Regions from separate parts of the Rhodobium gokarnense genome, predicted to be linked through region 2. Evidence: riboswitches for the same ligand, from Rfam matches in the RefSeq annotation. Region 2 holds a riboswitch; each other region holds the start of a gene.

Region 1 (2,256 bases), on a different contig from region 2:
GAAGGTCGAGATCCGCTCATAGGTCGTGTCGAGGTCGAGGGCGAAGGTGCCCGCGTCTACGGCAGCAACGATCGCCTGCTGCGCCTTTGCCCGCACCTCCGTCTCGTCGTCGATCAGCCGGACGGCGGAGAAATAGGAGCCGCTGGCCACCGGCTCGACGACGACCACGGTCGTGCCGGGCCCGCAGACGCGCGCGGCCTCGACAAGCGCCGTCGCCATCTCCGCTTGCGGAATGTGGTGCAGGCTGTTGAGGAAGATCGCGCCGTCGAACGCGCCGTCCTCATAGGGCAGTTCGGCACCGGAAAGGAGATGGAAGTCGGCCTCGGGAGCCGCCTTTTTCGCCTCCTCAAGGGCGATCTCGTTCGGGTCGAGCCCGGTGATCGTCGCGCCGCGCTCGATCAGCGCGGCGGCGAGCGCGCCCTTGCCGCAGCCGATGTCGAGGATCGACTGGCCGTCGATCTCGCCGAAGCCGAGTTCGATCACCTCCATGGCGGAGGTCGGTTCGGCAACGGTCGGAAGGCCGGTGAGTGAGGGCATTTCGATGGACATGACTGGGTCCCCTTGTTGGCGTGCTGGAATGGGCGGCGCGGGCATTTATGACATATTACAACCACCAAATCCCGGACGTGGGGCACGAAGCGGCGACGGCAAGGCAACAGATTGTCGCGCCCCACAGCGCCGCCCCCGTCGCCGCCTCCCTGCGGCGCACCTTGCCGTCGGCCTTTCGCATACCGGGTGCGATGTCCGATTGACAAGCCGGAACGCGCCTTCGATAGTGGCCGCGATGGTTCCCCGGAATCGCTTTTCGGGGATGAAAAGGGAACACGGTACGGCTTTTGCCTTTCGGCCGAGTCAAGTCCGTGGCTGCCCCCGCAACTGTATGCGGCGAGCGCTGCCCCAAACCGCCACTGGCCCCAAAAGGCCGGGAAGGCGGGGTAGCGCGACGACCCGCGAGCCAGGAGACCTGCCATCGCCCGCCGCCGGGGTTCCCCGGCGATTTGACTGACCGGACGCCGGGGTGAGCGTCGAGTGCAGTCGGCCGGGTGAGGTCCCCTCTCCCGCCGTCGCCTCTTCTCCCGCGCGTCTCCTGTGAAACCGGCAATTGAGCCGGTCGCCAAGACCATACGGGAGACTCGACATGAAAAAACTTCTGACCGCCGTGGCCGGCCTTGCCGCCGCCACCTTTGCTGCCGCGCCCGCCGCGGCCCATTTCCAGCTCGTCTACACGCCCGAAGTGAACGTCGAGGAGGCCGGAGACCTGCCCTTCAAGCTGATCTTCTGGCACCCATTCGAGAACGGCCATGTCATGGATATGGCAAAGCCTGAGGCCTTCTACGTCGTCCACAAGGGCAAGAAGACCGACCTGATGGACGCCCTCAACCCGATCACCTTCACCGGCTCGGGCAACGCGGCCGCGGCCTTCGAGGCCACCGTGCCGGTCCGCCGCAACGGCGACTACGTCTTCGTGGTGGAGCCCGCGCCCTATTACGAGGGCAGCGAGGACATCTTCATCCAGCAGATCACCAAGAGCTACGTCAACAAGGGCGGCATGCCGACCGGCTGGCACGAGCCGATCGGGCTCGCCACCGAAATCGTGCCGCTCAACAAGCCGACCAACGTGATCGCCGGCTCGACCTTTTCCGGTAAGCTGCTGGCGGACGGCAAGCCCGTTGCCGGCGCCGAGATCGAGGTGGAGTTCATGGCCGCCGAACCGGACATGGACGCCAACACGCCGAAGGATCCGACCGCCTCGCCGATGCCGGGCGGTGCCCTTGTCGCCGTCACCGATGCCGACGGCGAATTCACCTTCGGCATTCCAAAGGCCGGCTTCTGGGGCTTTGCCGCGCTCGGGTCCGGTCCGGCCAAGGAGCACGAGGGCAAGGAGCTCTCCCAGGACGCCGTGATCTGGGTCCGCGCCTACGACATCCAGTAGTGGCCCGGCGGCCCGAACGGCAACAAGAGGAGGAAAGGTCCATGCATATCGTCGACGGCGCCCTGACGCTCCCGGTCGTCGCAGGCGGCGCGGTCGTTGCCGCAGGCGGCATCGCGCTGGGGCTGAGGTCGCTGACGATGGAGAAGATCCCGGCCGCCGGCGTGCTGTCGGCCACCTTCTTCGTCGCCTCCCTCATCCACGTGCCGATCGGGCCGTCCAGCGTCCACCTGATCATGAACGGCCTTGCCGGGCTGGTGCTCGGCTGGGCCGCCTTTCCCGCCCTTTTCATAGGGCTATTGCTGCAGGCGGTTTTCTTCGGCTTC
Region 2 (2,256 bases):
CGATGGCCGCCCCGAAGGCGCCGTCTCGCCCGACGGTCGCATCATGGGCGGCTACCTGCACGGCCTCTTTTCCGCAGACGCGTTCAGGAGCCACTGGATTTCGGAAATGGGCGGCGCGGCATCGAGGCACCAGTACGAAGAGGCCGTGGAAGCCGCCCTCGACGCCTTTGCCGGCGAATTGGAACAGGACCTCGACCTCGACGCGCTTTTGGGGCTCGCGCGGTAACGAGGACGCCATACTGGCGAAAGCAGATGAGGTGCGCCGGCATCGCGAGGGACCGAAGGCGACGCGTGGATCCAGAACGGCATTTGCGAACTGGATCGCTTGATCGCTGCACCCTCCGCCGTCATCCCGGGCGGAGCGAAGCGGAGACCCGGGATCCATTGCCCCTATCCGCACGGTTGCCCGCATCGGCTTTGGCGCGGCCTGCCCTCGGACCACTGCCCGTTCCAACCAACAACCGACATACCGTGTCGAGAGGGACAATGGGCCCCGGATCAAGTCCGGGGTGACGACGGAGGGTTTGGCGGGCACAGGAGCATCAGCCACCGGCGCTCGGCATGTTGGAAGCGCGGCCCTGGATTGCCGCGCTCGCTTCGCTCGTTCGCAATGACGATGGACGGAGACCATCACCCTGCGGCGCCAGCACCGGCGCAGAAAAACGTCCGTCTATTCCTCGTCCTCGTCCTCCGGCGCCCCCGGCGGTCTTGGCCGCTTCGTCGGCGGATCGGTCTGCTCCTCGCCTTTCCAGACCACCGGGTATTCGAGCCATTTCTGGATGAAATTCCATGATTGCAGATAGCCGTCATGGGGCAGCTTGCAGGCCGAGCAGTCCTTGCGCGTCAGGCCGTTCTTGTCGGTGTAAACCTCGTACGGCCCCGGGCACTCATAGGCGATCAGCGGGCAATAGCAGAACAGGCAGTTGAACTCCCGCGTCACCCCCTGATGGCAGGGCAGGAACGGGCAGGCCTCGTTGGTGAACCCCTTGAAGGCCTCGTTCTTGGTCATGTCCTTGGGCTGCATGGTCCTGCCTCGTCCACGCCGGGCCTTGCGGGCTCGGCTGTCTGAAATGCGGGTGGAGGGGAACGGTGCAACGGGCCGAAAAACGGCCGCGCGTCCCGCCGGGCCCACCGCCCGTGGTCGAAAAGCGTGCTGGCAGGTCTCCTGGCTCCGCGGGTCGTCACCTTGTTGCCCGGCCTTCCCGGTCTTGACCGGTGGCCTTTGCGGGCTTGGCTCGCCGCGTACAGTTGCGGGGGCAGCGCCGGAACGGCTTCCCTTTTCACCCCCGGTTCAAGGGGGCACCAACACATCGATGATACCTAAAGTGTTTGCCGGCAGCGTCAAGCTCTCCGAACGGCCTACTTGATCCTCAGCGCCTGGCCGCAGACGACCAGAGTCACCTCGCCGGCGACGCCCGCCACCTTCTGGTTCAGAATCCCCTGCGCGTCGCGAAAGGCGCGGCCGAGCGCGTTTTCCGGCACGATCGACATGCCGACCTCGTTGGTGACAAGGACGACCGGGCTCTGCTGGCGCTGAAGTGCCTCAAGGAGCGCGTCGACCTCGCCCTCCCACGGCTTTTCGGCCAGCATGAAATTGGCGAGCCACACCGTCAGGCAGTCGACCAGCCGTGCGCCCGCTCCGTCCGTCTCGTCGAGCGCCTTTGCCAGCGCCAGCGGCTCCTCGACCGTTTCCCAGTCGTTCCCGCGCCGATCGATATGGGCCGCGACCCGCTCGCGCATCTCGTCGTCATAGGGCTCGCATGTGGCGATATAGACCGGCCGGCCGGCAAAGCCCTTGGCCCGCTCCTCGGCAAAGACGCTCTTTCCCGAGCGTGCGCCACCCGTCACCAGAATAATCTCGCCCATGTCGCCAACTCCCGCTGCACCTCGATACCGGCGATCCATAGCCGCCGGCGCCGCGGCGTTCAATCGCCCCCGCCGATACCGCCCCGGCAATTGCAGGCGCCGCCGAAGCGTCCTAGGAAAGGCCGGCACGAACACGAAGGCCTGCAACATGGACGACCAGCCAGGAAACCCGACCGAGGAAAAGCCCGCCGGCCCGGCCGCGCGTATCGCCGACGAGGCGCTGACGGCCGTCCTCGGCCTGCAGTTCCTGACCCGGCTCGCGATCCCCATCGATACCCGCTATTCGACGGAGCGCATGGCCCGCGCCATGGGCTATCTGCCGCTCGCCGGCCTCGTCATCGGAGCGGGCATTGCCCTCGTTTATTGGCTCGCAGCATCGGTCCTGCCGCC
Region 3 (2,256 bases), on a different contig from region 2:
GATCATCGCAATGGCGAGATCCTCGCCTCCGTCGGCTCGTCCGGGCTGCTCGACGAGGCGCGTGAGGGCCATGTGGACATGACCCGGGCCGTGCGCTCCCCGGGTTCGACCCTGAAGCCGCTGATCTACGGGCTCGCTTTTGAGGGCGGCATCGGCCATCCGGAGAGCCTCATCGACGACCGGCCGACGGATTTTGCCGGCTATGCGCCGACCAATTTCGACGGCGGCTATCGCGGCACGGTGACGATGCGCGAGGCGCTGCAACTGTCGCTCAACGTGCCGGCCGTGGCGCTGCTGGATGCCGTCGGGCCGGCCAAGCTCGTCGCCCGGCTCGGGCGGGCCGGCGCGCATCCGCAGCTTCCCGACCTTGCCGCGCCGAACCTTGCCGTCGGGCTCGGCGGCGTCGGCATCACCCTTTTCGACCTCACGGAGGTCTATGCCGCCATTGCCGAGACAGGCACGGCGGTGACTCTCTTTGCCAGCCGGGACGATCCGCCGGCAAAGCCGAGGCAGGAGCGGGTTCTTGAGGCCCGGGCGGCCTGGCAGGTCGCCGACGTCCTTTCCGGTACGCCGCCGCCGCCGAATGCGCCGGCCGGCGACATCGCCTTCAAGACCGGCACCTCCTACGGCTATCGCGACGCCTGGGCCGTCGGCTTCGACGGCGCCCATGTGGTGGGGGTGTGGACCGGCCGGCCGGACGCCGCGCCCGTCCTCGGCCTCACCGGTATTTCCTCGGCCGCGCCGATCCTCGTCGATGCGTTCGCCCGGCTCGGCGAGAAGGTGCCGCTGCCGCGCGCGCCCGCCGGAACGCTGGTGGCCTCGACCGCGCAACTGCCGCCGCCGCTGCGGCGCTGGCGGCATCCGGAGACCGGCATTTCGGAGCGGGCGCGGGGGCCGAGCATCGCCTTTCCGCATAACGGCACGACGGTCGACCTCGGGCTCGACGCGGGGCGCAGCGTGCCGCTGGCGCTGAAGGTCCGCGACGGCGCGCCGCCCTTCATCTGGTTCGCCAACGGCCGGCCGATCGAGAGGACGCCCTTTGCCCGCGAGGCGCGCTGGCTGCCCGACGGGCCGGGCTTCGTCACCATCGCCGTCGTCGACCGCAACGGCGAGGCCGACCGGGTCACCGTATACATCGAATAGGCATTTCGCCGCGCCCCGTATTTCTGCCGGTTGCCATTATCCGCCGTCGTCGCTAGCGTTTTCAGCGACGGTCGTCCCGCGCCGGAATCACGGCACGGGATCCAAGGGAACCCGGAAGACCCTCCTTAAATCGAGGGCCGAAGCCGGGGCTGCCCCCGCAACTGTGAGCGGCGAGCCCGTCCGATCATGCCACTGGCCTTTTCAAGGCCGGGAAGGCCGGACGAAGCGTCGACCCGCGAGCCAGGAGACCTGCCGTCATGACCGCAACCCCAACCCGGACGGGGTGTTCCGGAGGAGATACGATCATGGATGCTTCCCGCCTTCGCCGGGTCCTCGACCGTTTCGCCGTGCCCCAAGCGGGCCGACACGGATCGATGCCATGGACCCGAGCAACGCCAGGACCCAGCCCTTCCGCCGCCTCGACGGCGCCGACCTTGCCGCCGCGATGCGGCTGCGCCGGGTCATCACCCTCAACACGATCTGTCCGCATACCGGAACGGTGTGCCGGCCGGGCCTCAGCCTGATCGCCCAGCTCGATGCCGCGCGCGCCTTCGGCGGGGCGGGCAGCGGCGCTGGAACCGACTTCGCCTTTGACGGCTGCGCCATCGTGGAAGAGTGCGGGCGGTCCTGCCGGCTCGGCTTTTCCGTCTCGGCCGTCCGCTCCTACGTCTTCGGCGATATCGCCCGGAGCGCCGATCTCGGCGACCTCATCGCGGAAGCAGAGACGGTCGGCGAGCCGGCATCGGCGCGGGTCGTCTCGGAGACCGTTCCGGTCAACTGAGGCGGTTTCAAGTGCTCCTTGCGGCTGAGGCGAAAGGGCCGATTGCCGTCGCGCCTGCGTCCGATAGATTGGGCCCTTGAGATGAAGGAGCGCGACAGGCGCACCGCCGCAGGGGGTTGGTCGATGGCAACGAGCGATGGCAAGCCGGAGGAAAAGGCTCCGGGTGCGACGGGTCCGGACGCGGCCAAGGCAGCGGATGCGCCCGTGCCCGGGCCGGCGCCTGCGGGTGGCCCGCCGGCCGCTGAGGCGCCGACGGCCGAAGCTCCCGCCTTTCACAGGGGCGGACCTGCTGAGCCGGAACCGGTCGAGGCCGAGGACCCGAAGCCCGAACC

The links. Region 2 has a riboswitch for cobalamin ahead of M2319_RS01420 (cysteine-rich small domain-containing protein). Riboswitches for the same ligand answer to the same signal wherever they lie in the genome.
Region 1: linked by a shared signal. The riboswitch ahead of M2319_RS22840 (DUF4198 domain-containing protein) and the one ahead of M2319_RS01420 (cysteine-rich small domain-containing protein) in region 2 are both predicted to bind cobalamin.
Region 3: linked by a shared signal. The riboswitch ahead of M2319_RS08210 (hypothetical protein) and the one ahead of M2319_RS01420 (cysteine-rich small domain-containing protein) in region 2 are both predicted to bind cobalamin.

What each region holds. Positions count from the first base shown of each region.
Region 1 covers NZ_JAOQNS010000021.1:14,179-16,434, reverse strand. The annotation lists gene M2319_RS22845 (class I SAM-dependent methyltransferase) at 1-549, opposite strand, end outside; cobalamin riboswitch at 769-986, shown strand; gene M2319_RS22840 (DUF4198 domain-containing protein) at 1,139-1,933, shown strand; gene cbiM (cobalt transporter CbiM) at 1,975-2,256, shown strand, end outside.
Region 2 covers NZ_JAOQNS010000001.1:301,271-303,526, reverse strand. The annotation lists gene M2319_RS01425 (cobyric acid synthase) at 1-226, shown strand, start outside; gene M2319_RS01420 (cysteine-rich small domain-containing protein) at 671-1,024, opposite strand; cobalamin riboswitch at 1,139-1,322, opposite strand; gene cobU (bifunctional adenosylcobinamide kinase/adenosylcobinamide-phosphate guanylyltransferase) at 1,360-1,866, opposite strand; gene cobS (adenosylcobinamide-GDP ribazoletransferase) at 2,015-2,256, shown strand, end outside.
Region 3 covers NZ_JAOQNS010000004.1:117,108-119,363, forward strand. The annotation lists gene pbpC (penicillin-binding protein 1C) at 1-1,143, shown strand, start outside; cobalamin riboswitch at 1,195-1,414, shown strand; gene M2319_RS08210 (hypothetical protein) at 1,523-1,924, shown strand; gene M2319_RS08215 (ArnT family glycosyltransferase) at 2,048-2,256, shown strand, end outside.